DNA from 2 places in the Streptomyces sp. NPDC041814 genome. Region 1 is predicted to be linked to the other one. Evidence: riboswitches for the same ligand, from Rfam matches in the RefSeq annotation. Region 1 holds a riboswitch; the other holds the start of a gene.
What was found. Region 1 has a riboswitch for thiamine pyrophosphate ahead of thiO (glycine oxidase ThiO). Riboswitches for the same ligand answer to the same signal wherever they lie in the genome.

Region 1 (14,378 bases):
GGCGAGCCGGTCGCCCGCGACGTCGGGCACCTGGATGATCTCGGGGCCGCGCGACACGACGAGCGAGACCGAGCCGTTGCCCCTGATCCGCGCGCCGGACCTGGGATCGCTGCTGATCACCTTGCCCCGCTCGACGGTGTCGCTGAAGGCCCGCTCCACGCCCTTGAGTTCCAGGCCCGCGTCGGAGAGCCGCTTCCCGGCCGCCTGCTCGGTCTGGCCCAGCAGCGAGGGGACCTTCGTGAACTGCCCGGAGTTGATGTACCAGACGCCGCCACCGACGCCCAGGACGACGAGCACCGCGAGGACCGCCGCGATCAGCCCGCGCCGGGGGCCGCCGAGCGGCCCGCGCCGGCGCGGCGGCAGCGGGTGCTGCGGAGGCGGGGGCATCTCCAGCCGGCTGGTGTGGTGGGCGGTGCCCAGGTCCTTCGGCAGCACCCGGGGGATCACCGTCGTCCGCGCGTCGGAGCCCTTCGCCCCGCCGCCCGGTCCCGGCTCCGGCAGGGCCTGCGGCGGTACGGCGTCGAGCTGCGCGTCCGTGAGGGCGGCGCGCGCCCGGCGGGCCCCGGCGAGCAGCGCCACCGCGTCGAACGGGCGGGCCTCCGGGTCCCGGGCGGTGGCGTCGGCCACCAGCGCGTCCAGCTCGGGCGCGAGGCCGGGGACGACCGCCGACGGGGGCGGTACGTCCTCGTGCAGATGCTGGTAGATGACCTGGGCGGGGGACTCCCCGTCACGCGGCTTGTCGCCGGTCAGCATCTCGTAGAGCACGACCCCGCAGGCGTACACGTCGGCACGGGTGTCCGCCGTGCCGTGTTCGATCTGCTCCGGGGCCAGGTACGAGACGGTGCCGAGGATCGTCCCGGTGGTGTTCGTGACCGTGTCCACGGCCCGGACCAGGCCGAAGTCGGCGACCTTGACCCGGCCGTCGTCCCCGATCAGCACGTTCTCGGGCTTCATGTCGCGGTGCACGAAGCCCGCCCGGTGCGCCGCGCCGAGGGCGGCGAGCACCGATTCCAGGATGTCCAGCGCGGCCCGGGGCGCGAGCGCACCGCGCTCGCTCAGCACGTCGCGCAGCGTGCACCCGGCGACGTACTCCATGGCCAGATAGACGTACTGCCCCTGGGCGCCCTGGTCGAAGACCCCGACCACGTTGGGGTGGGCGAGATGCGCCACCGACTTGGCCTCGCGGATGAACCGCTCCACGAACGAGGCGTCGGTCGCCAGCGCCGGGTGCATCACCTTGAGGGCGAGCACCCGGTCGAGCCGCATGTCCATGGCCCGGTAGACCGTGGCCATGCCGCCCACGGCGATGCGGGCATCGACGCGGTAGCGGCCGTCGAGCAGCTGCCCGACGAGGGGGTCCTGGAGGGTCGTATCCACCATGCGAGTCTACGAGCCGCCGCGGCCGGGCCCGCCGCTGTGGAGCGAACCCGGGGCTGGACTGAAGCCGAGCCGTGACAGGGGCGCGCCGCCCGAGCCCGGAATCCCGGCTTCCAACGGGCTTCCGGCCCTGGAACTGTGGATTCCGGCACGTTGGTCCGGACCGGGGCGGCCCCTCGCGCTCAGAACGCCGGGCGCTCCGGATCGAGCACCGCCCGCCCCGCCGTCGGCGACGACGCCTCCGCGAAGTGGCGGCGCGGGATGCGCCCGGCCCGGTGCGCGAGCCGCCCGCCCTCCACCGCGTGCCGCATCGCGGCGGCCATCAGCTCCGGCTCCTGGGCCCGGGTCACCGCCGAGGCGAGCATCACCGCAGAGCACCCCAGCTCCATCGCGAGCGCCGCGTCCGACGCCGTCCCGGCACCGGCGTCCAGGATCACCGGCACCCCGGCCCGCTCCGTGATCAGCTGGAAGTTGTGCGGGTTGCGGATGCCCAGGCCCGAACCGATCGGGGAGCCGAGCGGCATGACCGCGGCGCACCCCACGTCCTCCAGCCTCCGGGCCAGGACCGGGTCGTCGTTGGTGTACGGCAGCACCGTGAACCCGTCGTCCACCAGGATCTCCGCGGCGTCCAGCAGCTCGACCGGATCGGGCAGCAGCGTCCGTTCGTCGGCCACCACCTCAAGCTTCACCCAGTCCGTGCCCAGCGCCTCACGGGCCAGCCGGGCGGTGAGCACGGCCTCCCCGGCGGTGTAGCAGCCGGCGGTGTTCGGCAGCACCCGGATGGACAGCTTCCGCAGGACGGAGAGGACCGAGCCCTGCACGGTCGGGTCGAGGCGGCGCATCGCGACGGTGGTCAGCTCGGTGCCGGACGCGATCAGCGACCGCTCCAGCACGTCCAGGCTGGGCGCTCCGCCCGTGCCCATGATCAGCCGGGACGTGAAGTCGGTGCCGCCGAGGGTGAACAGGTCGTCGGACATCGTCAGCCTCCCTGGACCGCGGTCAGGACCTCGACCCGGTCGCCGTCGGCGAGCGCGGCGGCGGACCACCGGCCGCGCGGCACCACGGTCTCGTTGAGCGCGGCGGCCACCCCCGTCCGCGCGTCGGTCAGTGTCGCGACGAGGGTGTCCAGGGTGGTGCCGGGTGCGATGGCGGCCGGGGCGCCGTTCACGGACACGGTGAGCGGGGTGGGCTCGGTCATGCGGGCTGCTCCTGGGGTGCGGGGGCCGGGGCGAACCGGCCGGGCGAGAAGGGGCGGACCGGCTCGGGCAGCTCGCCGTCGGCCAGCAACGACGCCATGGCGTCCCCGGTGACGGGCGTGAGCAGCACGCCGTTCCGGCCGTGGCCGGTGGCGAGGTGGAGGCCGGGCAGCGCGGTGCGGCCGAGCAGCGGGGCGTTGTCCGGGGACGCGGGGCGCAGACCGGCCCGGGTCTCGGTGAGCGGCAGCTCGGTGATGCCGGGCACCAGCTCGTGGGCGTCGCGCAGCAGCTCGTAGACCCCGCCCGCCGTGACGGTGGTGTCCCAGCCCATCTCCTCCGTGGTGGCGCCGACGACCAGCTCACCGTTCTCGCGCGGCACGAGATAGACGTGGCTGCCCCGGACCACCGCGCGCACGGTGCGCGAGAGGAAGGGCGCGTACGCCGGGGGCACGGTGAGACGCAGCACCTGGCCCTTGACCGGGCGGACCGGCGGCAGGACGTGGGCGGGGACCCCGGCGAGCCGTCCGCTGAGGCTGCCCCCGGCGAGCACGACCTGGCCGGCGGCCAGCTCCGTACCGTCGTCGAGCACGGCGCCCACGGCCCGGTCCGCGACCACGGAGAGGCGGTCGGCGCGGCGGCGGTGGAAGACCACTCCGGCCCGTTCGCACGCGGTGAGCAGCGCGGCGGCGAGGCGGCGCGGGTCGACCTGGTGGTCGCCGTCCACCCGGAGGCCGCCGCGCACGCCCGGGGCGAGCATCGGTTCCAGGCGGCGGCACTCGCGCCCGGTCAGCCACTCCGACTCCAGGCCCGAGCGGCGTTGCAGCTCGTGGAGTTCGCGCAGATGGGCGCGGTCGTCGGCGTCCAGCGCGACAGCCAGGGTGCCGCAGGCGCGGAAGCCGATGTCCTGCCCGCTCGCCTCCTCCAGCTCCGCCGTGAACGACGGATAGCGCCGGGCGGAGGCGAGGTTGAGCCCGAGCAGCATCTCCTCGCCGTAGTGCAGTTCGGTGACGGCGGCCAGCATTCCGGCCGCGACCCGGGCCGCTCCGCCGCCCGGCCCGGGGTCGGCGAGCGCGACGGCCAAGCCGCGCCGCGCGGCCCGCCAGGCGGTCACCAGACCGATGACGCCGCCCCCGATGACGAGGACGTCGGCCCCTTCGGTGGGATGGGTGCGCATGGGCGTCCAGCCCCTCCCTTCGCCGGCATGACCCGGATCAGGTTCGTACGGTCGGAGGCCGCCAGCCTCCCTCTCAGCCCGGTACGCCCGGGCTCCCGCGTGTCTTACGGTGGCCACCCTAAACCCCGTCCCCCGGGGGCCGGGTGGGGCGCCCTTTCCTGACGCTCGGTCAGCTACGTAAGGTGGGCGGGTGAGCGAGCAGCAGCGGGCAGAGCGGACGGAACGCCGGGTCGTCGTCGCGGGCGCGGGCATGGCGGGCGTGCAGACCGCCGTCGCCCTGCGGGAACAGGGCTTCACCGGCCCCGTCACGCTGATCGGCGCCGAACCCCACCAGCCCTACGACCGGCCCCCGCTGTCCAAGGCGGTGCTGCTCGGCAAGGCGGAGGAGTCCGCCTTCGACATCGACTTCGAGGAACTGGACATCGCCCTCCGCCTGGGCTGCGAGGTCACCGGGGTCCGCGCCGGGGACCACGAACTGGACACCTCCGAGGGCCCGGTCCCCTACGACGTCCTGGTCCTCGCCACCGGCGCCGAACCCATCGCCCTGCCCGGCTCCGCAGGGGTCCCCGGCGTCCATCTGCTGCGCACCCTCGACGACGCGGCCCGGCTGCGCCCCGTCCTCGAAGCCGGGCACCCCGTCGTGGTCGTCGGCGCCGGCTGGATCGGCGCCGAGTTCGCCACCGCGGCCCGCGCCGCCGGCTGCGAGGTCACCGTCGTGGAGGCCGCCGACCGCCCCCTGGCGGGTGCGCTGCCCGCCGATGTCGCCGCCCCGATGGCCGCCTGGTACGAGGAGAGCGGCGCCCGGCTCCTCACCGGTGCCCGGGTCGCCCGCGTCGAGCCCGGCACGGTGGTGCTCGCCGACGGGCGCACCCTCCCGGCCGGTGCGGTCGTCGTCGGCATCGGTGCCCGCCCCGCCACCGGCTGGCTCGCCGGCTCCGGCATCGCCCTCGGGCCCGAGGGCTCGGTGACCGCCGACGCGGCGCTGCGCACCTCGCTCCCCGATGTGTACGCGGTCGGCGACTGCGCCTCCTTCCCCTCGGCCCGCTACGGCACCCGCCTGGTCGTCCACCACTGGGACAACGCCCTCCAGGGGCCCCGGACCGCGGCCGCCCACATCGTGGCGGAGGGCGCCGGCATCCCGCCGTACGATCCCGTGCCCTACTTCTGGTCCGAGCAGTTCGGCCGGTTCGTGCAGTACGCCGGGCACCACGCGGACGCGGACACGCTGCTGTGGCGCGGCGACCCGGCCGAGCCCGCCTGGTCGGTGTGCTGGCTGCGCGACGGCGTCCTGGTCGCGGTCCTCGCGGTGGGCCGCCCGCGCGACCTGGCCCAGGGGCGCCGGCTCATCGAGGCGGGGACCCGGCTCGACGCGGCGCGGGCCGGGGACCCCTCCGTCCCGCTGAAGTCGGCGGCCCTGGCCTGAGGGCGTTCCCCGGACCCCGCACGGACCTGAAGGGCCGAGTCCGGGTTTCGGCTGTCAGTCCGGGATGGCAGGCTTGTCCCGTGACCGAGATTGACGCAAAGATCGATGCTCTCGTCCCTGCCTGGCTCCACCTGCCCGACATCGCGGAAATGCTCGATGTCGAGGTGACGCGTGTGCGCCAGCTGGTCAAGGAGGGCCAGCTCATCGCCGTACGCCGTGGGGAGAACCGGGCGCTTCAGGTGCCCGCCGCCTTCATCGACGGCGACAAGGTGGTCAAGGGCCTCTCCGGGACCCTGACGCTCCTGAAGGACGACGGCTACTCCGACGAGGAGATGCTCGAATGGCTCTTCACCCCCGACCCGAGCCTGCCCGGTACCCCCGCGCAGGCTCTGAGTGAGAATCGCGGCACGGAGGTGAAGCGCCGCGCCCAGGCGCTCGCCGTCTGAACCGACCGGGGAAGCGGGCCGCACCGCGCGAGCGGGCGGCCCGCTTCCCCGCGCCGCACCACCGATCCGCCGTCACCGTCTTCCCCGGGGGGAACCGCACCATGTCCACGCCTACGCCGCGTCCCGAAAGCCCCGTCCGGCCCGCGACGCCTGGCACGCACTCTCGCGCGCAGCTGTCCGACGCCCGGCTCTACCTGTGCACGGACGCGCGCAGGCGCCAGGGCGACCTGCCCGACTTCCTCGACGCGGTCCTCGCCGGCGGCGTGGACATCGTCCAGCTCCGCGACAAGGGGATGGAGGCGGGCGAGGAGCTCGACCACCTCGCGGTCTTCGCCGACGCCTGCAAGCGGCACGGCAAGCTCCTCGCCGTCAACGACCGGGCGGACGTGGCCCATGCCATCGGCTCCGACGTGCTGCACCTGGGCCAGGGCGACCTGCCGGTCCCGGCCGCCCGCGCGATCATCGGCGCCGAGCCGGTCATCGGCCGCTCCACGCACGCCGAGGCCGAGGTGGACGCCGCCGCGGCCGAGCCCGGCGTGGACTACTTCTGCACCGGCCCCTGCTGGCCCACCCCCACCAAGCCCGGCCGCCACGCCCCCGGCCTGGACCTCGTCCGCTACGCCGCCTCACTCGCCCCCGCCCGCCCCTGGTTCGCCATCGGGGGCATCGACGCCGACAACCTCGACCAGGTGCTGGCCGCCGGGGCCCGCCGGATCGTCGTCGTGCGGGCCCTCACCGAGGCGTCCGACCCGGGTGCCGCCGCCGCCGATCTGGCGCGCCGGGTGCGCGAGCGCGCCGGAGCCTGACGCGGGACGGCCGCCTCCGGAACGGCGGGCAGGGACGGGCCTGGGACGAATCTGTCCGAAGGATGGACAAGAATCAGTCAATTCCGGCAAATGACTCCGGTTCGGTTGGGGGCCCGCCCCGCCCTGGTTAACCTGCCCGTATGGCCCTTGGCACACCTTCCACCAGGACAGATCACGCGCGCACCGTGCGTGAGATGCTCGCGACCGGCGAGACCTCGTACTCGTTCGAGTTCTGGGCGCCCAAGACCGAGAAGGGCGAGCGCAACCTGTGGAACGCGCTGCGCCGGGTCGAGGCCGTCGCCCCGAGCTTCGTCTCGGTGACGTACGGAGCCGGGGGCTCCACCCGCTCCGGCACGGTGAAGGCCACCCAGGACATCGCCGCCGAGTCCACGCTCACCCCGGTCGCGCACCTCACGGCGGTGAACCACTCGATCACCGAACTCCGCAACATGGTCGGCCAGTACGCGGACGCCGGCATCCGGAACATCCTCGCCGTGCGCGGCGACCCGCCGGGCGACCCCATGGGCCCCTGGGTCGAGCACCCGCAGGGCGTGAAGTACGCGGCGGACCTGGTCCGGCTGATCAAGGAGGCCGGCGACTTCTGCGTGGGCGTCGCCGCGTTCCCCGAGAGGCACCCGCGCTCCGACGACTGGGACACCGACGTCCGCCATTTCGTGGACAAGTGCCGCGCGGGCGCCGACTACGCGATCACACAGATGTTCTTCGATCCCGAGGCATATCTCCGGATGCGTGACCGGGTGGTCGCGGCGGGTTGCGAAACCCCGATCATCCCCGAGGTCATGCCGGTCACCAACGTCCGGCAATTGGAGCGGTTCTCCCAGCTCAGCGACGCGAAGCTGCCCGACGACCTGAAAGAGCGCATCCTCGCCGCCAAGGACGACCCCGCCGCTGTACGCTCCATTGGCATCGACTTCGCAACGCGGTTCAGCGCGAAGCTGCTCTCCGAGGGCGTGCCCGGACTGCACTTCATCACGCTGAACAACTCGACTGCGACGCTCGAGATCTACGAGAATCTCGGACTGCACAAGCAGTCGTGACCGGCCGTACCCGCCACCACCCGGGGCGGTGGCCGTAGAAGGGGGCGGGCATGGGCTGGACGGTCCTCTACATCGCGTTCGGTGTCGTCGCGCTGTGGCTGCTCGGCGAGGTGCTGCTGCAGTACAAGGCGCGGCTGCGCTGGCGTCTCCTCGCCTTCACCGGCTTCCTCGGTGTGGTGATCGGCGTCCTGCTGCCGTCCGTGCCCGTCATCGCCCTCGGCGCGGTCGCCTTCGCCACCGGCCAGACCTACGTCACGCTCTCGTTCCGCAAGGGCTTCTCCACCGGCTGGGCGATAGGGGGCAAGCCCGGCGAGAGCCGCCGCAGGCGCGGCGCGGCCGAGCGCAAGCCCACCCTTGAGGTCTCGGACCTGGAGGTGGACTACGAGGGCGGCGCCCCGGACGCCCCGCCGTCCGCCCCTGCCCCCGCCGCCGTCTACGCGACCGAACCGATGCCCGAGGACACGGGCCAGTACGGCGTCTACACCGAGCCCCTGCCGCCCCGCCCGGCCCAGGAGCCCCAGGCCGCTCAGAGCCACGAGGCGTACGACCCCTACGGCTATCCGGTCCAGCAGCCCCAGGGCCAGGACACCTACGCCGGGGCCGGCCAGTACGACTACGGCACCGATCAGCAGAGCTACGCCGCCTACTCCGACCCGTACATCGGCACCACGGCGAGCACCCCGCAGTACGGCACGTACGACGGCTACGGGAACTACGACGGCCGGCCGTACGCCGACCCGTACGCGCAGGGCGACACCTATGGCTCGGAGACCCCGCCGGGCGGTGTCTGGGTGCCGCAGCAGCGCGAGGGCGAGCAGTATCCCCAGCAGCCCGCCGCCCAGCCGGCCCCGTACCCGAACGGCTACGACACCGGCTACAACGAGCAGTACCGCTACTGAGGCGCCCCCGGCTCACTGCGAGCCGCGGAAGCCGTCCCCCTCCACCACGGTCCCCGCGACCAGCGCCCCGGACATGCCCGCGTGCGCAAGTCCGCCGCCCGGATGCGACCAGCCGCCGGCCAGCAACAGGCCGGGCAGCCGGGTTCGGTTGGCGGCGTGCAGGAACGCGCCCCCGGCTCCGCCCAGCGCCGGCGGCGGCACGGCACCGTCCCCGGCGCCCGTGTCCGCGGCGGTCTCGGCGGGCGTCCGCACCCGCGTCCGCAGCACCCGCTCCCGCAGCCCCGGCACCGCGGCGCCCGCCACCCCGGTCACCGTTTCCGCGAACCGGGCCCGCAGCGCCTCGTCCGTCCAGTCCACCGGGCCGTGCGGGGCGACCGTCGCCACCAGCGTCACCGCCTCGTGCTCCGCGTCGGGCCGGGTCGACGGATCGTCGGGGCGCAGCACGGTCACCGTCGGGTGCGCGGCGGTCCGGCCCCCGAAGACCGCCTCGCGCTCGGCCGCGCCGTCCGCCGGGTGCACCACGGTCCGGTGCACGGCGTCATCGGGCCGCCCGCCGCGCAGCGACAGCATCACCACGAACCGGCCGCTCGCCCCCGCCGCGTCCGCACGGGCCGTCACATCCCCCTCGGCCCACAGCTCCTGACCCGGCACCAGGCCGGGCCACGGCCGGGCCCCGAGCACCACATGGGCCGACTCCGCGACCGTCCCGTCCGCCAGCTCCACGCCCGCCGCCCGGCCGTCCCTCGCCACGACCCGGGCCACCTCGGCGCCGAAGACGAACTCCACCTTCCGGGCCAGGCACCGCTCGTACACCGCGCGGGCCAGCGCCCGCATGCCGCCGCTCACGTACCAGGTGCCGAACGTCTCCTCCATGTACGGCAGGAGGGCCGCGCCCGCCGGGGCGCGCGAGGGGTCCAGGCCGTACCCCAGCGCGTATCCGTCGAGGAGGGCCGCGAGCCGCGGGTCCGCCAGCTCCCAGGCGCCGATCTCCGCCACCGTCCCGGCCCGCCGCGCCGGGCGCAGCAGCCGCCGGCGCTCCTCGGCCGGATACGGGTCACGGCCCAGCACCTGCCAGTCGGGGCGCAGGGGCTCCTCCAGGAGCGGCCGACGCGAGCGGTCCCAGGCGTCCCTGGCGCGGTCGAGGAAGGCCCCCCACTTCGCGCCCGCCCCGCCGCCGAGCGCGGCGTCCAGGGCGGCGACGGTCCCGGCGCGCGAGGCGTTCGGCAGCGACACCGAGGTGCCGTCCGCGAAGAGGTGCCGGCTCGCCGGGTCCACCTGGGCCAGCGTGACGCACCGCTCCAGCGGCTCCTTGCCGGTCTTCACGAACAGGTCGCGGTAGACCGCGGGGAGGTGGAGCAGCCCGGGGCCGGTGTCGAACGTGAAGCCCTCGTCGGCGTACTGGCCGAGCGAGCCGCCGTACGTCCGCGACCGCTCGTACACCGTCACCCGGTGGCCTGCCACGGCCAGCCGGGCCGCCGCCGCCATCGCGCCCATCCCGGCGCCGATCACCGCAATTCGTGCCATGCGGCGACCTTAACGGCCGCCACCGACGGCCCGTCCGTCAGCCCCACGGAGCTCCGGCAGGCGGGACGACGGGCTGCTGCCCCCGGCGTTTCTCCTCGCGGCGCTGCGCCCTGCGGCGCCAGAACCGGCGGATACGGGAGGCCAGGAAGATCACGAGCGCGAGACCCGCGACGAGGAGCGTCCCGGCGAGGGTGGCGGCGATCCACGGATGGAAGATCGCGAAGGTGATGACGCCCGCGACGCCCAGGTCCTCGGCGGCGCTCAGCGCGATGTTGCTGAACGGCTCGGGGGACGTGTTGACCGCCATCCGCGTCCCGGCCTTCACCAGATGGCTCACCAGGGCGGTCGAGCCCCCGATGGCACCGGCCGCGATCTCCGGCAGCGAACCGCTCTCGCCGGCCAGCAGCGCCGCGACCACCGCGCCCGCCACCGGCCGGACGACCGTGTGCACCGCGTCCCACGCGGTGTCGAGGTAGGGCACCTTGTCGGCGACCGCCTCGAAGAGGAAGAGGATCGCGACGACGACGAGCACGTCGGTGCGCTGGAGCGAGGCGGGCACCTCGTCGCTGACACCGGTCGCGCCGAATATGCCGAGCAGGAGGACCACCGCGTACGCGTTGATCCCGCTCGCCCAGCCGCTTGTGAACACCAGAGGGAGTACCGACACGCAGGCGATCGTAGCCAGCGGGCCTTGTCTTGCGGCAGGGCGCGTGGAACCCGGCGCTGAGTACCCGTACTCAGCGCGCGGGATGAGTAGTCGCACGGATGGCCGTGACCTGCCGGAACGGCAGAGTGGGTGTCCACGGAAGGGGGCGCCGCCCCGCCACCGCCGGCACGGGGCGGCGGTAGTGGGGCGGCGCCGCCCTTCCGAACGGGGGTGCGCGGCGGAGGACTTCGGGACCACGGGGGACACGGGGTCACGGGGGACGGTCCTCCGGCAGCACGGAAGGCGCCGGTCGGGCGGGCTCGGGGGACGGGCCGCGCGCGACCGGCGCCTTCGTGCGTGAGGGGTGCTCAGTGTCCGCTGACGCGGCCGCGCAGCAGCAGGGACAGCGCCGAGTGCACGTCGTCGATCGAGCGCTCCGGCTGGAACGCCTGCCAGTCCAGCGCCGCCACCAGCACCATCCCGACGAGTGCCGCCGCCGTCAGCGGCACGTCGATCTCCTCGCTCAGCTCGCCGCCCGCCACGCCCTCCGCGATGACGCCCTCCACCACGGCGACCGCCTCCCTGCGCACCACCAGCAGCGTGGACTGCCAGGCGCGGTTGGTGCGCCAGAGCTCGGCCACGTACAGCTGGGTGAAGGCCGGGTAGCGGTCGATGAAGACCAGACCGGCCCGGATCATGGCGTCCAGCGCCTCGACCCGGCTGCCACCGCGGGCGCCGGTCTCCTCGGCCGCCGCGCGCAGCGAGGAGGTGAGCAGCCCGACGCCGTGGCGCAGCAGCTCCTCGAAGAGCTCGGTCTTGCTCTTGAAGTTGTAGTAGACGGTGCCCTTGGCGACCCCGGCCCGGTCGGCGATCTCGTCCACCGTGGTCGCCGAGAAGCCCTTCTCGGCGATGAGGGTGACGGCCGCTTCGTAGAGCCTCTGCCGGGTGGCCTGGCGGCGCGTGCCGCTACTGCTTTCCATGGACCTGATTCTCACAGGTCCCGGCACGGTCACAGGCTCAGCTCCGGGTGCAGCCGCTCCAGTGTCCACATCTGCTTGCGGCGGGCCGACAGGGCGGTCAGCGCGAGCGCCCCGGCGGTGAAGGCGGCGAGCACCGCGCAGCCCTGCCAGACCGGGCCGAGCCCGCCGCCCGTGATGAGCCGGCGCAGCCCCTCCACGATGTAGCTCATCGGCAGGTACGGGTGGATGGCGTTGAAGAAGCCGGGACTGGTCTGTACGGGGTAGGTGCCGCCGGCCGAGGTCAGCTGGAGCATCAGGAGCGCGAGGACGAGGATGCGCCCGGCCGCGCCGAAGCAGGCGTTCAGCCACTGCACGATCGCCGCGAAGCAGCAGGTCACCAGGGCCAGGAAGCCGAGCGTCCCGGCGGTGTGCGCCATGTCCAGGCCGGGGCCCCAGTGCAGGACGGACATCAGCGCGGCCGTCTGGAGCAGCCCGACCCCGGCGACCGGCAGCCAGCCCGCGAGGGCGATCCGCCAGGCCGGTGCGCCGGCGGCCAGGGCCCGCCTGCTGAGCGGCTGGATCAGCATGTACGCCACCATCGCGCCGACCCAGAGGGAGAGCGGGATGAAGTAGGGCGCGAAGCCGGTGCCGTAGTTCGGGGCGGAGTGCAGCGACTGCGAGGCCAGGCGTACGGGGTCGGCCATGACCTCCGTGCGGGCGTCGCGGTCCTTCTTCCCGTAGTCGGGGATCCGGTCGACGCCGTCGCCGAGGCCCTGGGCGAGCGTGGCGGAGCCGTCCTTGAGACGCACCAGCCCGTTGTCCAGGCTGTCGGCGCCCTTCTTGAGCTTGCCGACGCCGGTGTCCAGGTCGGACGAGCCGGTCTTCGCCGTGCCCAGCCCTGTGTGCAGCCGGTCCGCGCCGGCGGCGACCTTGTGCGCGCCGGTGTTCAGCGCGTTGACCTTCTTGACCGCGGCTTCGAGGTCCTCGTCCAGGTGCGGGGAGCGCGCGGCGAGCCCCTTCGCCTGCCTCTCCAGCGTGGTCAGCTGGGTGCGCAGCTTCTTCAGGTCGCCGTTCTGGTTCTTGACCAGGGCGTTCACGTCGTCGGCCACGGCGGCGACATCGGCCGCCGCCGTCACGGCCCGCTTCAGCGGCGGGCAGACGGCGGGGTCGGGGACCGGCTGCTCCTCGCAGCGGGTGCGGTGGACGTCGGCGAGGTCGTCGGCGGCGGTGTGCGCGGCCCCGGCGGCGGTGGGCGCCGCCTTCACGAGCAGGTCAAGGTTGTCCCGTACGGTCTTCGACGTGTCGGCGACCAGCCGGGCGGTGTCGCCGATGGCCTTCCCGTTGTCCTTCAGGAACGGGCGCACGTCGGCGGCGACCCCGTTGACCTTGTCGGCGAGGAGCTGGGTGCCGTCGGCGACCTGGCGCGATCCGGTCTCCAGGTCGCCCGCGCCCTTGTTCAGCTTCACGATCCCGCCGGACAGCTTGCTGCTGCCCTTCTTGGCGTCCTTCAGCCCGTCCGCGAGGTCCTTCGAGCCCTTCTTCGCCTTGCCGGCCCCGTCCTTGAGGTCGGCCGCGCCCCTGGCGGCCTTCGCCGTCCGGTCGTGCAGATCGGAGAAGCTGATGAAGATCCGGTCCAGGAACCCGCGCGAGGCGTTGGCGGAGGCGGCGGTGCGGACCTCGGAGAAGACCGTCCGGGATATCTGCCCGACGATGTAGTTGTTCGCGTCGTTGGTACGCACCTGGAGCGCGCCGGTCTCCGGTGCGTCACCGGCGCTGGAGGCGATGCGCGCGCTGAAGTCGGCCGGCATGCGCAGCGAGAGGTAGTACGTGCCGTTCTCGACGCCCCGGTCGGCCTCCTCGGCGCTCACCTCGTGCCAGTCGAAGGTCTTGGACTCAAGGAGCTTGCCGGTGATCTGGTCCCCGGCCGCCAGCCGCTTGCCGTCGGCGGTGGCGCCCTTGTCGTCGTTGACCAGGGCGACCGGAATGCGGTCGAGGCGTCCGTACGGGTCCCAGAAGGACCACAGGTACAGGGCGCCGTAGAGCAGGGGGAGCAGCAGGAGCGCGGCGAGGGCGGCGCGCGGCAGCCGCCCCCTGCCGAAGCGCCTCAGCTCAAGCGCGGCCAGTCTCGGCGAACGCATCGGCCGGTTCCTCCTCGTGCGATGTGGCTTCGGTGGTGTCCGGGGCGGTGCCCGTGCGTACGGTGACGGCGTCGTCGGGGGCCTCGCTGCAGACGGCCAGGACGGTGGTGCCGGCGGCGGCGACGGAGCGCAGCAGCCCCCACACCTCGGCCCGCCCGGCGTCGGACAGCTTCAGATCGGTGTCGTCCACCGCGAGCAGCCGGGGCCGGCCCATCAGCGCGAGGGCCACGGACAGCCGCAGTGCCTCGGTCCGCTCCAGATCCCGTACGGCGGTGCGCTCGGCCTTGGGTAGCGTGGCGGGGTCGAGTCCGGCGGCGTCCAGAGCGGCGTCGATCCTGGCCCGGGCGGCGGCGGCCCGCTCCCGGGGCCTGCGCAGCAGGGCGCGCGGGGAGCCGTCGTAGCGGCGCAGGAGCAGGGCCCGCTCGCGCAGGTGCTCGGCGACCGTGAACGCCGGGTCCAGCTCGCTGACTCCGGGCACCGGGCCCAGGGCCGCGACGCGGCGGACGGCGGCGGCCCGGCGCGGCAGGGCGAGACCGGCGGTCGCGGCCTCGCCCTCGGTGGGGCGCATGCGGCCGGTGAGGGCGAGCAGAAGACAGGTGCGGCCCGAGCCGGACGGACCCTCGACGGCGATCAGGGCGCCGGGCTCCGCGCGGAGGTCCACGCCCCGGAAGGCCCAGCCGCGCGGCCCTTCGAGCCCCAGGTTCCCGGCGGTGACGGCCGCCCCGTGCGGAC
Region 2 (14,378 bases), on a different contig from region 1:
TCATCGTCGACTTCTGCGAGCGCGCCCTGGTCGACGGCCACCCCGCACGCGGGCTCGGCTGGACCGACACCGAGTGGGGTTTCGAGCTCCCCGCCCTGGTCGGGATCACCTATGCCTTCACCGACCGGCTCGACCGCGCCGAGGAGCTCTTCGGCGAGGCGGTCCGGGCCTTCGAGATCTCCGGCTGGAGCGGCGCCCACCTGGCCTTCGCGCACACCCTGCTCGGGCTGGTGCACCGCCGCCGGGGCCGCCTCGCCGAGGCGGAGGGCTTCCTGCGCGAGGGACTGCGCCTTGCGGACCGCGTCGGCAGCGGGCTCCCCGTCCACTGGGACGCGGCCTGCCTGCTCATCGACACCCTGCTGGCCCGCGGCCGGGTCCCCGAGGCCCGCAAGATCGCCGACCAGTACGACTTCGGTCTGCCGTACCCGAGCGCGATGGTGCTGCCGGACGGGCCGTGCGTCCGGGGCCGCCTGCTGCTGGCCGAAGGCCGTACGAAGGAAGCGGTGACCGAGCTGGAGGCGGCCGGGCGCTCGCTGGAACCGCGCGGCAGGTTCAACGGTATCTGGGGTCCCTGGGCCGGCGACCTGGCCCGCGCCCTCGCCGACGAGGACCCCGGCCGCGCCGCCCAGCTCGCCAACACGGCCCGGGTCCACGCGGAGCGCTTCGGGACGGAGACCGCCATCGGCGAGGCCCTGCGCTGCGTGGCCCTCTTCGCGCGCCCTGAGGAGTCCGTACACCTCCTGGGTGAGGCGGTCCGCCACCTGGAGGCGTCACCCTCCGGCTACGAGTTCGCCCAGGCACTGGTCGACTACGGCATCGCCACCCGCTCGCCCCGGGAACTGGCCCGCGCCCACAAACTGGCCACCGCCTGCGGCGCGGAAGGACTGGCCGCCCGCGCCCAGCAGGCACGCGCGTCGATACGGGCCACCGAGTGAGGTAATGTTTTCCCTGCAGCCGCCACCCGGCCGAACCGGGTCAGCGGCAGCGGGACGTGGCGCAGCTTGGTAGCGCACTTGACTGGGGGTCAAGGGGTCGCAGGTTCAAATCCTGTCGTCCCGACTCGTAGGAGTCGTAGGTCAGGGCCGGTTTCGGGATCACCGAAACCGGCCCTTGGTCTGTGTCCGGCACCCCGCCCTGGTGTTTTTCCCCCGGAAGCCCGGGTACGCGGTCGGCTACGAAGCGCCGCGGCACCCCGGCGCAGGGGTGCGACCGACCAGAGGAGTAGCCATGCTGAAGGCGATTGCAGATGTGTTCCGTTCCATCGGCGGCGCCATCGCCACGGTCGTCACGCTCCCCTTCCGGGCCGTCGCCCGGCTCTTCAGCGGTGCGTCGAGCACGGCCCACGGTCACCACTGAGCCCACACCGACGTCGCCACAGGCCCTGGAGGGCGGTTCCGGAAAGATCCGGAGCCGCCCTTCGGTAGGTCCGGGAGCTCGTGCGCACGGATGAGCGTGCCGTGCCGACTCCGGGTCCGCGATCCGGGCTCGGGAACTTGGCACCGCGTGCACGGAATCCTGGCAATCCGCGCAGACCTTCGCGGTGTCCGGAACGGCTTCGCGGCCGGTGTGACAGGCAGGCCCGGTTCCGCGCCACGCCACGCGGTTCAGAGGCTGCGGAGCTGTCACATACCCCATCTATTGTGTCCCTCGCGCCGCGTCGGTCCGGGGGAGGAGATGACGCGTGGGGCGCACATGACGAGGGGGGTCTTGCATGTCGAACGTGAAGTCGGATCCGAAGAACCCGGCACTGGATGCCACCGCAACGGCCCGCGCCCAACTGGGCGCGGAAATGCGGAGGATCAAGGAGGGGGCGCAGCTCAGCTTCGGCGGGCTGGCCGGCCGTACGCACTACAGCCGCTCCTCCTGGGAGAGGTTTCTCAACGGCAAGCAGCTGCCGACCCCCGTGGCGGTCGAGCAGCTGGCGGCCGTGGCGGGCACCCCGCCCGGGCCGCTGCTCGACCTGCTGGCCAGGGCCGGTGCGCCGGGCACGGAGCCGGAGCCGGTCGTGCCCGGCGGCCCGGACCGGCCCCCCGCGGCGCACACCGCCGCCGGTGACACGGCAGGCGACGGGCGGACGCCGGGCGAGCGGACCGGGGTGTCGTGGCGGCGCCGCTGCGCGGTGATCGGGTACATCGCCGCGGGCGCCCTGATGGGCTCGGTGGCGACCGGGCTGCTCTCCCCGTATCTCGCGGGAGCGGAACAGGGCCCGGACGCCGCGAAGGCCCGTACCGAGAGCAAGAAGGCGGGCGGACAGGGGGCGGACCTCGTGCCCGGCGCGGGCGACATCAAGGTCAAGTGCACGTCGGCCACCTGCTGGCGCAACGATCCGCAGGCCATGGAGTGCCAGTGGGACGCGAAGACCGCCAAGAGCACCTTCCTGCGCGGCATGCAGATCGAACTGCGCTACAGCGCCGCCTGCCAGGCGGTCTGGGGCCGGATCGAGGGCGGCGCCGTCGGCGACAGGGTGATCATCAAGGACGCCCGGGGGATGGAGCTGGACGCCTTCATCCGCTTCGAGCACGACTCGTACACCAAGATGCTCGGGGTCTCCAAGGAGGCGCCGCTCGACTCCATGAGTGTGTGCGGGGAGATCCCCTCCGAGAAGCAGACGCAGTGCGCGCCGACGGGAACGGCCCGGATGCCCTGACGGAAGCGGGGCCGGGACCGGCGGGCCACCGCCGGTCCCGGCCCGTCGAAAGGGCGCGCGGTAATTCGGTGGTGCGACTCCCGGCGGGCCCTGTACGTTTCCCACGCGCCCGCGCCCGGCGGTGCGCCCGGTTGCGGCTACTTCCTTCTGACACTCAAGTGACGCCGCCGCCATGTTCCTTGATCTCGCCGGGCGCGTGCGTCTCACCATCGCTCGAATCCGGGGGGATTCACTGCCTCGTCATTCCCGACGCGTCTCGAAGGTCTGGTCCGAGATGCTGGTGGCCCCGCATGTCTCGGCCGCCGCCCGCCACCTGGCCGCCACCCGGTCCGTGCCCGGATCCACCGCACGGGACCTCCGCACCTACGAGGGCGGCCCGGCCTTCATCCGGGAGCCCCACGAGGAGCTCTTCCTCCTCGCCGTCGGCAACCTCGTCTCCCAGGAGACCTTTTACGAGAGCGGCGCGGACCGCGACGACCGGTACACCACCCTCGTCGCCCGCCTCGCCGTCGAGCACCCCGGGTGGACGGCAGGGCTGCTCCGGTGGCTGCGCGGCGAGGGCAACATGCGCACCGCGTCCCTGGTCGGCGCCGCCGCCTACGTACGCGCACGGCTCGCTGCCCCGACCTGCGAAGGGCCCTCCAACCGGTCCGTGGTCGACGCGGTGCTCCAACGGGCCGACGAGCCCGGCGAACTGCTCGCGTACTGGATCGCGACGTACGGGCGCCAGGTGCCGCAGCCCGTGAAGCGGGGCGTCGCCGACGCCGTACGCAGGCTCTACACCTCCCGCGCCCTGCTGAAGTACGACACCGCTTCCCAGGGCTTCCGCTTCGGTGACGTGCTCAACCTGGTGCACGCGACCCCCGACCCGGCCAGGCCGTGGCAGGGCGCCCTCTTCCGCTACGCCCTGGACCGCCGCCACCACCCGGACCGGGCGACCGCCCCGGCCGGCGACCGGCTGCTCACCGCGCACCGGGCGCTCCTGGACACCCCGGTGGACGAGCGGCGCGCCCTGATCACCAGCCCCGGCGGCGCGGAACGGCTGGTCGCGGCGGGCATGACCTGGGAGTCCGTGGCCGGCTGGCTGCACGGGCCGCTGGACGCCGCCGTCTGGGAGGCGCTGATCCCCGTCATGGGCCCGATGGCCCTCCTGCGCAACCTCCGCAACTTCGACCGGGCCGGCCTCGCGGACGAGGCCGCCGAGCGCGTCGCCGCCCGCATCGCGGACCCCGAAGAGGTCGCCCGCGCCCGGCAGTTCCCCTTCCGCTACCTCGCCGCGCACCAGCACGCCGCACCGCGCTGGGCCGCCGCGCTGGAAGCGGCTCTCGGCCACTGCCTGGCGAACGTGCCCGCCATGCCCGGCCGTACGCTGGTTCTGGTCGACCGGTCCGACTCGATGTTCTTCGACACCTTCTCCGAGCGGTCCACGCTCAACCGGGCCGACGCGGCAGCCGTGTTCGGCACCGCGTTCGCCCTGCGCGCCGAGCACGCGGACCTGGTGGAGTTCGGCTGGCGCAGCGCGCCGGTCCCGTACGCGCCCGGCGAACCGGTCCTCGACGTGCTCAAGCGGTTCGGCCGCCTCGGCGGCACCGACACCACCAAGGCGCTGCGCACCCACTACCGGGGCCACGACCGGGTGCTCCTCGTCACCGACGAACAGGCCCTGCCCCACGCGCCCGGCAGCCCGGACCCGGTCCCGCGCGAGGTCCCCGTATACACCTGGAACCTCGCCGGATACCGGCCCGCCCACGGTCCCACCGGACCGAACCGGCACACCTTCGGCGGCCTCACCGACGCCGCGTTCCGGATGGCCGGGTTCATCGAGAGCGGGCGGCGGGGGGCCTGGCCGTGGACCACCGAGGAGTGAGCGCAGTCAGCGCGCCCCGCGCATCCGCAGCGGGGCGTACACCCCGAGTGCCACGAGGAACGCCACCCCGTACGCCAGGTCGGCCCCGTGCAGCGCCTCGGCCACCGGGCCCACGTACAGGCCGGTGCTCATGAACGGCACCGCCGCCGCGAAGGCCACGGCGAACGCGGCGAGCGCCGGCCACCAAGGGCGCGGCCGGGCGTGCTCGGCCGCGAGGTCGACGGGGGCGCCCCGCCGGGCCCGGGCGCGGACCAGCCAGTCCACGGACACGATCGCCACGAAGCCGGGGATCCAGTAGCCGACGAGAAGCAGCACGTTCTGGAAGCGGGCGGTCGTGTCCGCCGCGTGCATCCACAGCACCAGCGGGAACCCCAGCGCGGCGGCGAGCGCGGCGGCCACCGGACGGGGCAGGCGCACCCCCATCGTCTGCAACGCCAGCGAACCGCTGTAGTCGTTCATCGCGTTGCTGCAGAGCGCGGCCAGGGCCACCGCGAGCAGCCCGAACGCCCCGAGCGCGCCTCCGCCGAGCAGCGAGTCGATGCCGCGCGCGGTCTGGTCCGTGAAGACCGAGGCGCCCCACAGCCCGATGGTCTGGACGGCCACGAAGGAGGCGCTGATCCCGCCGAGCGTGCACCAGAACATCCGCGTCCGGGACGTCCCGCTCGGCAGGTAGCGGCTGAAGTCGCTCGCGTACGGTGCCCAGGACAGCGCCAGGCTCAGGGCGATGGTGCAGGTCAGGATGAACGCCCCGGCCCGGTCCGCGCCGTGCACGGTCGAGGCGGTCACCGGGTCCACCCCCTTCAGGAGCTTCGCGGCGAGCACGGCGAAGGCGACGGCCAGGGCGAACGTCATCACGGTCTGGAGCCGGTGGATCACCTCGTAACCCAGCACGCCGAGAGCCCCCTGCGCGGCCATCATGACCAGGACCCCCAGCCAGAACGGCCAGCCGCACAGCTGTGCCAGCGCGTCCCCGCCGAACAGCCCGATCAGGGCGTCCCAGGCGATGGACGACAGCCACTGGAGGGCGCCCGGCAGCACGACGCCCGGTCCGAACGCCAGCCGCGCGAGCGGGAGCTGACCGGACCCGGTGCGACTGCCCCAGGTGCCGAGATACGCGGTCGGCGCGGCGCCGACGAGGGTGCCGAGCACGACGGCGGCGAGCGCGGTCCCGAAGTCCAGGCCGAGCGCGATGCCGACGGTGCCGGTGAAGACACCGGTCATGGTCAGGTTGGGCGCGAACCAGACGGTGAACAGCCGGCCCGCCCGGCCGTAGCGGCGGTCCTCGGGGACCGGTGCTATCCCATGCGCCTCGATGCGCAGATCGCCGGGGGCGCTCGGCATGCGCCCGCCGAAAGCGGCGCGCTCGTCCTGGGCATGCGACAACGACATGAAGACATCCCTCCGCCAGTGCTAACTGGTTCAGGTTCGACGGGTGTGATCTCAGCCCCGTGCGGGGCACCCCGTGTCCGGTGTGGCGGCCAGAATAGCGCCGGCCCGTCCGATGCCGTCGCGGGGGTCAGCCCGGGGGCCGGTCCAGCAGTTCCGCCAGGTCCTGCCCGGTCGTGCGCAGCAGCAGCGCGACCCCGCCGAGCGCGGCGGCGTCGCCCCCGAGGGCGGAGCCGCGTACCTCGATGGAGCGCGGGGCGGACGGCAGCGACAGCGCGGCGATCTGCTCCCGGATCGGGGCGAGGACGAGGTCGTCGAGCGCGGCCGGTTCGCCGTAGACCACGACGCACTCCGGGTCGACCTGGGCGGCGAGCGCGGCGAGCACCCGCCCGGCGGTGACGGCCGCGTCCCGCAGGACATCGGCCACCTCCGGGTGGCCCTCGGCGGCCAGGGCGATCAGCTCCTCGGCGTCCCGGGCGCCCACGCCGCGCTCGGCGCACGCGGCGAGCAGTGCCGGTACGGAGATCAGCCCCTCCAGGCAGCCCCGGCCGCCGCAGTGGCACGGCTTGCCCTCGGGGTCGCAGCTGGTGTGCCCGATCTCGCCGGCCGCTCCGTGCGCGCCGCGCACGAGGGAGCCGTTGACGACGAGTCCGCCGCCGACGCCCTGGGACCAGCGCAGGTAGACGGCGTTGTCGAAGCCCCGCGCCGCGCCCCAGGTGACCTCGGCCAGTGCGGCCAGCCGGGAGTTGTTGTCGGTGAGGACCGGGGCGCCGAAGTGCCGGCCGAGTTCGGCGGCGACATGCCCGGCGAACGGAGTCATGGTGTGCGGGTCGGCCGATGCCGGGTTCTGCACGAAGCCGGGCAGGCCGAGGCCGATGCCCTGCACCGGGGCGAGGCTGATGGACTCGCGCCGCACCAGCTCCTCCACCGCGCGGATCGCCTGCGCGGCCCGTTCGGCGGCCTGGCTGTCCGCCGGGACGGGGGCGCTGTACCGGCCGACGATCTCGTGGGCGCAGTTGGCGACCACCACGTGCATGTGGTGGCGCTGGAGGTCGATGCCGATCAGTTCGGCGCCGCGCGAGTTCAGCGCGATCTCCAGCGCCGGGCGGCCGCGGCCCCTCGGCTGCCCGGGATCGGGGGCCGGCTGCTCCACCACCGCGTTCCGGTCCAGCAGGTCGGACACGATCGCGAACAGCGTCGTACGGGAGAGACCGACCCGCTCCTTGAGCTCGCCCCGGCTCAGCGCGCCCGACCTGCGCAACTCGCCGAGCACGGCGGCTTCATTGGCTCTGCGCAGGCGCTGGAGGGCATCGGTGCGTTCGGTCATGGACGCATGGTCGATCGGTCAAGGGGTTTCTGTCAACGCGGCGGACGAATTCACATGATGTTTATTCCCAAGGGTTGACGTAAAAAAGTGGGCCTCCCTACAGTTCCCGTCAATCGCCGGAACCGGTGCGCGTCGAGCACCCCGGGACCGCGTGCCGGCCGGCGACCGTCACCACCGAGAGCGACCACCGAAAGGGCGGCCCGAGTGGCTCCGCGCAACGTCCTGTTCCTGATGACCGACCAGCACCGGACCGACACCCTGGGCTGTTACGGCAACCCGCTCGTCCGGACCCCCGCCCTGGACGCCCTCGCGGCCGAGGGCACCCGCTTCGACCGCTTCTACACCCCGACCGCGATCTGCACCCCGGCCCGCGCCTCCCTCGCCACCGGCCTGCACCCGTTCCGCCACGGCATGCTCAACAACCCCGAGCGCAACGGCGGCAGCAAGGACGAGCTGTCCGACGAAACCCCCATGCTCTGGCGCCAGTTGCAGGGCCAGGGGTACTCCGTCGGACACGTCGGCAAATGGCACATCGGCCGCGAGCACGGCCCCGAGTTCCACGGACTCGACGGCGAACACCTGCCCGGCGCCCTCAACCCCGTACACCACCCCTCGTACGAGAAGTGGCTCGACGCGAACGGCTTCCCGCCCTTCGCCGTACGCGAGCCCGTCTTCGGGACCGCCGCCAACGGCACCGGGCGCGGCCACCTCATCGCAGGCCGGCTCCAGCAGCCCGCCGAGGCCACCGTCGAGGCGTTCCTCACCGACCGCACCCTCGCCCTGCTGGACCGCTACGCCGCCGGATGGAAGGCGTCCGGCACCCCCTTCATGCTGTCCTGCCACTGGTACGGACCGCACCTGCCGTACCTGATACCCGACGCCTACTACGACCTGTACGACCCCGACGACGTACCCCTGCCCGCCTCCATGGCCGAGACCTTCGCGGGCAAGCCCGAAGTGCAGCGCCAGTACAGCGCCTATTGGTCCTCCGACGACTTCGACGCCGCCGCCTGGCGCAAGCTCATCGCCGTCTACTGGGGCTACGTCACGATGATCGACCACCAGGTCGCCCGCATCGTCGAGGCACTCAAGGGCCACGGACTGTGGGACGACACGGCGGTCTTCTTCACCGCCGACCACGGCGAGTTCACCGGCGCCCACCGGCTCAACGACAAGGGCCCGGCGATGTACGAGGACATCTACCGCATCCCCGGCATCGCCCGCGTCCCCGGCGCGCCCGCCCGCACCGACGACGACTTCGCCACCCTCATCGACCTCAACCCGACCATCCTGGAGCTCGCGGGCGCACCCGTCCCCGAACCCTGCGACGGCACCAGCCTGCTGCCGCTGCTCCAGGGGGAGGGCGCCGACGGCACCCGCGACCAGGTCGTCACCGAATTCCACGGACACCACTTCCCGTACTCCCAGCGCATGATCCGCGACCGGCGCCACAAGCTCGTCCACAACCCGGAGAGCGTGCACGAGCTGTACGACCTGGAGACCGACCCGCACGAACTGCACAACGTGTACGAGGCCCCCGCCTACGCGGAGGTCCGCCGCGACCTCACCGTCAGGCTCTACCGCGAACTGCTGCGCCGCGGCGACCCGGCCTACACCTGGATGAGCTACATGGCCGACATCGGCGGCGGCCGGGCCGCCGACGTCGACGGGGTCGCGGAGGAAGTCGCATGAACGTGCAGGACAAACCCCGCGCACCGCACCCCGCCAAACCCCCCGGCCCGCCGGCCGCCCCCGGACGCGCGGCCGCGCGGCCGAAGAAGAAGCCCGGCACGGGACGGCTCACCTCCCTGCTCCTCGGCCTCGCCTCCGCGGCGCTCGGGCTGCTCGCCTGGACCGCCCTCGCCGGGAGCGGCATCAACGGCTTCCCGGGGCCCGTCGTCGTGGCCCGGCGCGCGGGTGATCTCATCGCGGACGGGACGCTGTTGGAGGACGCGGGCGCCAGCCTGAAGCGCGTCCTCACCGGCTACGTGCTCGGCGTCGCCCTCGCGATCCCCGTCGGCTTCCTCATGGGCTGGTACCCGGTGGTCCGCCGGCTCGTCGAGCCCTGGCTCCAGTTCTTCCGCATGGTGCCGCCGCTCGCGATCATCCCGCTCGCCATCGTGCTCATGGGCATCGACGAGACCCCGAAGATTTTCGTGATCTTCCTGGCCTCGTTCCTGTCCTGTGTCGTCTCCACCTTCCAGGGCGTCGTCGCCGTCGACGTCACCCTCGTCAACGCGGCCCGGGTCCTCGGCGCCCGCGACCCACAGGTCTTCGCCGGCGTCGTCGTGCCCGCGTCAACCCCTTTCATCCTGGTCGGCATGCGCATCGGGCTCGGCGCCTCCTGGGCCACCGTCGTCGCCGCCGAACTCATCGCCGCCCAGGGCGGACTCGGCTACCGCATGCAGCAGGCGCAGGTCTACTACGACCTGCCGACCATCTTCGTCCAGCTCATCGCGATCGGCGCGATCGGACTCGCCATGGACCGGCTCCTGCTCCTCGCCGAGCGCCGGCTCACCCACTGGCAGGAACGGCGGTAACCCATGCCCCACATCGACTTCCACGACGTGACGAAGGACTTCGCGGTCGGCGACGGCGGATTCCTCGCCCTGGACCACGTGAACCTGGACATCGAGGACGGCGAGTTCGTCACCGTCGTCGGCCCCTCGGGATGCGGCAAGAGCACCCTGATGAACATCGCCGCCGGACTCCTCGACGCCACCACCGGCGAGGTCCGCGTCGACGGCGCACCCGTCAGCGGCCCCGCTCCTGAACGCGGTGTCATCTTCCAGCAGTACGCCCTCTTCCCCTGGATGACCGTCGCCGCCAACGTCGAGTACGGGCTGAAGGTCGCCGGCGTCAAGAAGGCCGAACGGCGGCGCAGGGCCCGCGAGGTCATCGAACTCGTCGGCCTCACCGACTTCGCCGACGCCCTGCCGAAGACCCTGTCCGGCGGCATGAAACAGCGCTGCGCCATCGCCCGCGCCTACGCCGTCGACCCGAAGGTGCTCCTGATGGACGAGCCCTTCGGCGCCCTGGACTCGCTCACCCGGGTCCGGATGCAGGAATCGCTCCTGGACACCTGGGGCCGCGACCGGCGCACCGTCATGTTCATCACGCACGACGTGGACGAGGCGGTCTTCCTCGCCAACCGCGTCGTCGTCATGGCCGCCCGCCCGGGCCGCGTCCACACCGTCATCCCGGTCACGCTGCCCTACCCGCGGACCGAGGAGCAGCGCCTGTCGCCCGAGTTCGCCGCACTGCGCGCCCAGGTGTGGCACGCCGTGCACCACCAGCCCGCCCCGCTCGAAGGAATCGCGTCATGAAGCCGATCCGCGCCCTCCGCCGCCGCACGGCGGGCCTGTTCCTCGCCCTGGCGCTCGCCTCCACCACCGCCGCCTGTGACGACAGCTCCTCGTCCGGCTCCGCCGACGCGCCGAAGAAGGTGAAGTTCGGCTACATCGCCGACTACAGCGGCGCCGCCGCCCTCGCCGTCGCCCGGGAACAAGGGCTGTGGGAGAAGGCCGGGGTCACCCCCGAACTGAAGGTCTTCACCAACGGACCCCTTCAGGTCCAGGCCCTGGGCACCGGCAACCTGGACTTCGGCTACCTCGGCCCCGGCGCCCTGTGGCTGCCCGCGTCCGGCCGCGCCTCCATCGTCTCCGTGAACATGCTGGGCCTCGCCGACCGGGTCATCGCCCGCCCCGGCTCGGGCATCGGCGAGCCCGCGGACCTCAAGGGCAAGAAGGTCGCCGTCGCCGAGGGAACCTCCGGCGACATGATCCTCAACCTCGCCCTCAGCAAGGCCGGGCTGAAGCCGGACGACATCACCAAGGTCGCCATGGACGCCTCCACCGTCGTCACCGCCTTCTCCTCCGGCCGGGTCGACGCCGCCGCCACCTGGTACCCGCTGATCGATACGATGAAGAAGAAGGTCCCCGGCCTCAAGGAGATCACCCGGACCGAGGACTACTACCCGAAGCTGACCTTCCCCAACGTCTTCGTCACCCAGCCGGAACTGGCCTCCGGCGACCCGGAACTCGTCAAGAGGGTCACCGGCGTCCTCAAGGCGGCGGGCGACTGGATCGCGGCCCACCCGGAGGAGTCCGAGACGGTCACCGCCGACTTCCTGAAGCTCCCGGCCGGGCAGCTCAAGGGCTCCACGAAGTACGTGAAGATCCTGCCCTCCGGCGAGCTGACGAAGCTCACCCGGGACGGCACGGTCGCCGGCTGGTTCGACGCACTGGCCGCCGGCTTCCACCGCATGGGCAAGCTGCCCGACCCGGGCAAGGCCCAGGACTACTACCTCGGTGACCTCTACACCGCGGCCGGAAGGGCGGACCGCTCATGAACGACTCGCCGCACCACGACCCCCGCACCGCACCGGACGGCGTGAGACGCCGCGGCTTCCTGGCCGGAGCCGCCGGCCTCGCGGGCGCCGCGCTCCTGGCCGGGACCACGACGACGCAGGCCGCGGCGGCGGACGGCGCGCTCCGCGTGACCTCCGGCGGCCGGGCCCGCGCCGCCATCCTGTGGTGGGGCGGCGGCAGCGCCGGATTCGCCGCCGCCGAACTGCGCGACTACCTCCACAGGATCACCGGCGCCCGCCTTCCGCTGCGCGCCGTACCCGCCCCGGCCGCCCGCCCCGAGGGCGTCACCGGCCTGGTGGCCCTGCACACCGGGACCGGCGGCGGCCGGATCGCCCCGGGCCGCCTCGCCGAGGCCGGACGCGCGCTCGCCGGTGCCCCCGAGGACTCCTTCACCCTGCTCGGCGACGGCACCTGCCTCCTGCTGACGGGGCACGGCGACCGGGCCCCGCTGTACGCGGTGTACGCCCTCCTGGAGCGGACCGGCGTCCGCTTCTTCGCGCCCGCCTTCCCCGCGTACGAGGGCCACCACGAACACGTACCGCACACCCCCGACCTCGCGCTGCCGCCCGTACGCCACACCGACCGGCCCGCCACGCGACTGCGGCGGCAGTACGCCGAGGAGGGGTTCAGCCACACGGCGGCCAGCCTGCCGCCGCTGCTCGACTGGATGGCCAAGAACCGGCTCAACACCTTCGTGTACCCCACCGACTACCTGGGCCTCGGCGTCACCACGTACGACAAGGTGCGCGATGTCCTCGCGCGTGAGGCAGGCAAGCGGAGCCTGCGGATCGAGACCGGCGGCCACGGCTACGACAGCTTCCTGCCGAAGGCCGACTACCCGCAGTACTACGAGTCCGGCGGGCCGGTGTTCGACATCTACAACCCCGACGCCCTGAACGCCTACGTGGACAAGGTCGTGGCGTTTCTCCGGGAGCGCCCGGAGATCACCCTCTTCGACTGCTGGCCCCCGGACGTCGGTGCCTTCCAGAAGCCGGTGCTCGACCGCTACGGCACCGCCTCCAACGCCGAGTCCGTGGTGGTCAACGAGCTGGCCCGGGTGGTGCGCCGCGAGCTGCCCGGCGTCCGCATCGAGCGCATCGCGTACGCGTCCACGGTCCGCCCGCCGGACGCCGAGCACGCGAGCGATCCCGAGGTGGTCGTGGACTTCGCCGCGTACTCCCGCACCTACGACGGCCACCTCGGCGACCCCGCCGTGAAGGCCAACGTGCCGTTCGCGGACGCGCTGCGCGCCTGGCGGGCCACGCACACCGGACCGCTCGCCATGTACGAGTACTACCGGCGCTACCGCTGGCGCAGCCTGCCCGTGCACCCGCTGACCACCATCGCGGGCGACCTGGCCTTCGAGGCGGGGCTCGGTCTCGACGGGATCGGCATGTACAGCGAACCCGCCGACTGGATCACCTACGAGCACGTCCAGAGCCTCGTCGCCGCACTGGCCTGGGACGACTCCCTGGACGGGCAGGCGTACCTCGACGGCTACCTGCACGCCCGCTTCGGGGAGCCCGCGGTCCCCGCCATGCGCACCTACTACGACCTGACGCGCCTCGACCCGGACACGCACACCGCCGCCGCGCTCGGCACGGCCTACGAGCAGGCACTGGCGGCGCTGCGGGAGGCGGCCGGGCAGGTGACGGACGCGGCGCCCCGCACGGTCCTGGACCGGCTGACCCGCAACGCGGGCCTCGCGCTCGCCGACATGCGCATCGGCCTGGCTCCGGCGGGCAGTCCCGAACTCGACGCCGCCCGCCGGGAGTACCGCGCGCTGGTGCACCGCAACCGGTTCAACGGGGTCTGCCTGCCCCACATGCAGGCGTGGTGGCGGTGGAACGGCCCGCAGGGCCAGGCACCGTACGACGACGCGAAGATCCGGCAGGCCGTGGTCGACGCGTACGCGAGCCCCGCCGCCGGGTTCGGTGACCCCGGGGTGCTCCTGCTGGAACGAGAAGGGGGCGCCGTGCCGCTCGATGTGGAGGCTCAGGACGTGGACTTCGCCGGACACACGGTCCACTGGACGGCCACCGCACCGGACGGCGTCCGCGTGGAGCCGCCCCGGGGCACGCTGCGGGTGCGCGGGACCCGGGGCGACGCCCAGCGGGTCGCCGTCAGCGCCACGGCGGACGCGGCGGCGGGCACGGAACTGCTCACCCTGGACTTCAGCCTCGCGGACGGCACACGCCTGGTCGCCTCGCAGGTGGTGACCGACATCCGCTGACCGGCTCCCTGACCCGCACGGCCCAGCCCGACCGGCTCCACGGACCACGGAAACGCACCATGAGCACACCAGCGAAAGGGCGTCCATGACCCACCACCCCCACCGTCCGCGCACCCGGCCGCGCCGTTTACGGCGGCGCGCGGTCGTCACCGGCCTGGCCACCGGTCTCGCGCTGTCCCTGTTCTCCCCGCCCCCGGTCTCCGCGCACCCCGCGCGCCCGGCCGGGCCGGCGGCCGGAGCCACCGCACACCGCTTCCCGGGCAACGACCACCGCCCGCACACCGTCACCTGGGACGCGAAGTCCCTCCGGATCGACGGTCAGCGGCTGGTCGTGTGGTCCGGCGAATTCCACTACTGGCGGCTGCCCAGCCCGGACCAGTGGCGCGATGTGCTCCAGAAACTGAAGGCGTCGGGCTTCAACGCCGTGTCGCTCTACTTCTTCTGGGGCTACCACTCCGCGAAGCCGGGCTCGTACGACTTCACCGGCGTCCGCGACATCGACCGGCTCCTGACCATGGCCGGGCAGGAGGGCCTGTACGTCATCGCCC

Region 2: linked by a shared signal. The riboswitch ahead of ACZ6C6_RS30440 (purine-cytosine permease family protein) and the one ahead of thiO (glycine oxidase ThiO) in region 1 are both predicted to bind thiamine pyrophosphate.

The regions. Positions count from the first base shown of each region.
Region 1 is NZ_JBVJAM010000001.1:347,370-361,747, reverse strand. Features, by position in the region: gene pknB (Stk1 family PASTA domain-containing Ser/Thr kinase) at 1-1,377, opposite strand, end outside; gene ACZ6C6_RS01650 (thiazole synthase) at 1,560-2,354, opposite strand; gene thiS (sulfur carrier protein ThiS) at 2,357-2,575, opposite strand; gene thiO (glycine oxidase ThiO) at 2,572-3,747, opposite strand; TPP riboswitch at 3,745-3,856, opposite strand; gene ACZ6C6_RS01635 (NAD(P)/FAD-dependent oxidoreductase) at 3,938-5,170, shown strand; gene ACZ6C6_RS01630 (Rv2175c family DNA-binding protein) at 5,251-5,616, shown strand; gene thiE (thiamine phosphate synthase) at 5,718-6,422, shown strand; gene metF (methylenetetrahydrofolate reductase [NAD(P)H]) at 6,563-7,480, shown strand; gene ACZ6C6_RS01615 (hypothetical protein) at 7,531-8,379, shown strand; gene ACZ6C6_RS01610 (phytoene desaturase family protein) at 8,392-9,903, opposite strand; gene ACZ6C6_RS01605 (DUF4126 domain-containing protein) at 9,941-10,570, opposite strand; gene ACZ6C6_RS01600 (TetR/AcrR family transcriptional regulator) at 10,918-11,529, opposite strand; gene ACZ6C6_RS01595 (YhgE/Pip family protein) at 11,559-13,646, opposite strand; gene ACZ6C6_RS01590 (ATP-binding cassette domain-containing protein) at 13,618-14,378, opposite strand, start outside.
Region 2 is NZ_JBVJAM010000015.1:78,640-93,017, forward strand. Features, by position in the region: gene ACZ6C6_RS30415 (ATP-binding protein) at 1-935, shown strand, start outside; tRNA gene ACZ6C6_RS30420 (tRNA-Pro) at 986-1,059, shown strand; gene ACZ6C6_RS30425 (LPFR motif small protein) at 1,228-1,356, shown strand; gene ACZ6C6_RS30430 (helix-turn-helix domain-containing protein) at 1,712-2,647, shown strand; gene ACZ6C6_RS30435 (TROVE domain-containing protein) at 2,922-4,514, shown strand; gene ACZ6C6_RS30440 (purine-cytosine permease family protein) at 4,521-5,903, opposite strand; TPP riboswitch at 5,894-5,987, opposite strand; gene ACZ6C6_RS30445 (ROK family transcriptional regulator) at 6,031-7,227, opposite strand; gene ACZ6C6_RS30450 (sulfatase-like hydrolase/transferase) at 7,432-8,919, shown strand; gene ACZ6C6_RS30455 (ABC transporter permease) at 8,916-9,767, shown strand; gene ACZ6C6_RS30460 (ABC transporter ATP-binding protein) at 9,771-10,553, shown strand; gene ACZ6C6_RS30465 (aliphatic sulfonate ABC transporter substrate-binding protein) at 10,550-11,578, shown strand; gene ACZ6C6_RS30470 (DUF4838 domain-containing protein) at 11,575-13,830, shown strand; gene ACZ6C6_RS30475 (beta-galactosidase) at 13,916-14,378, shown strand, end outside.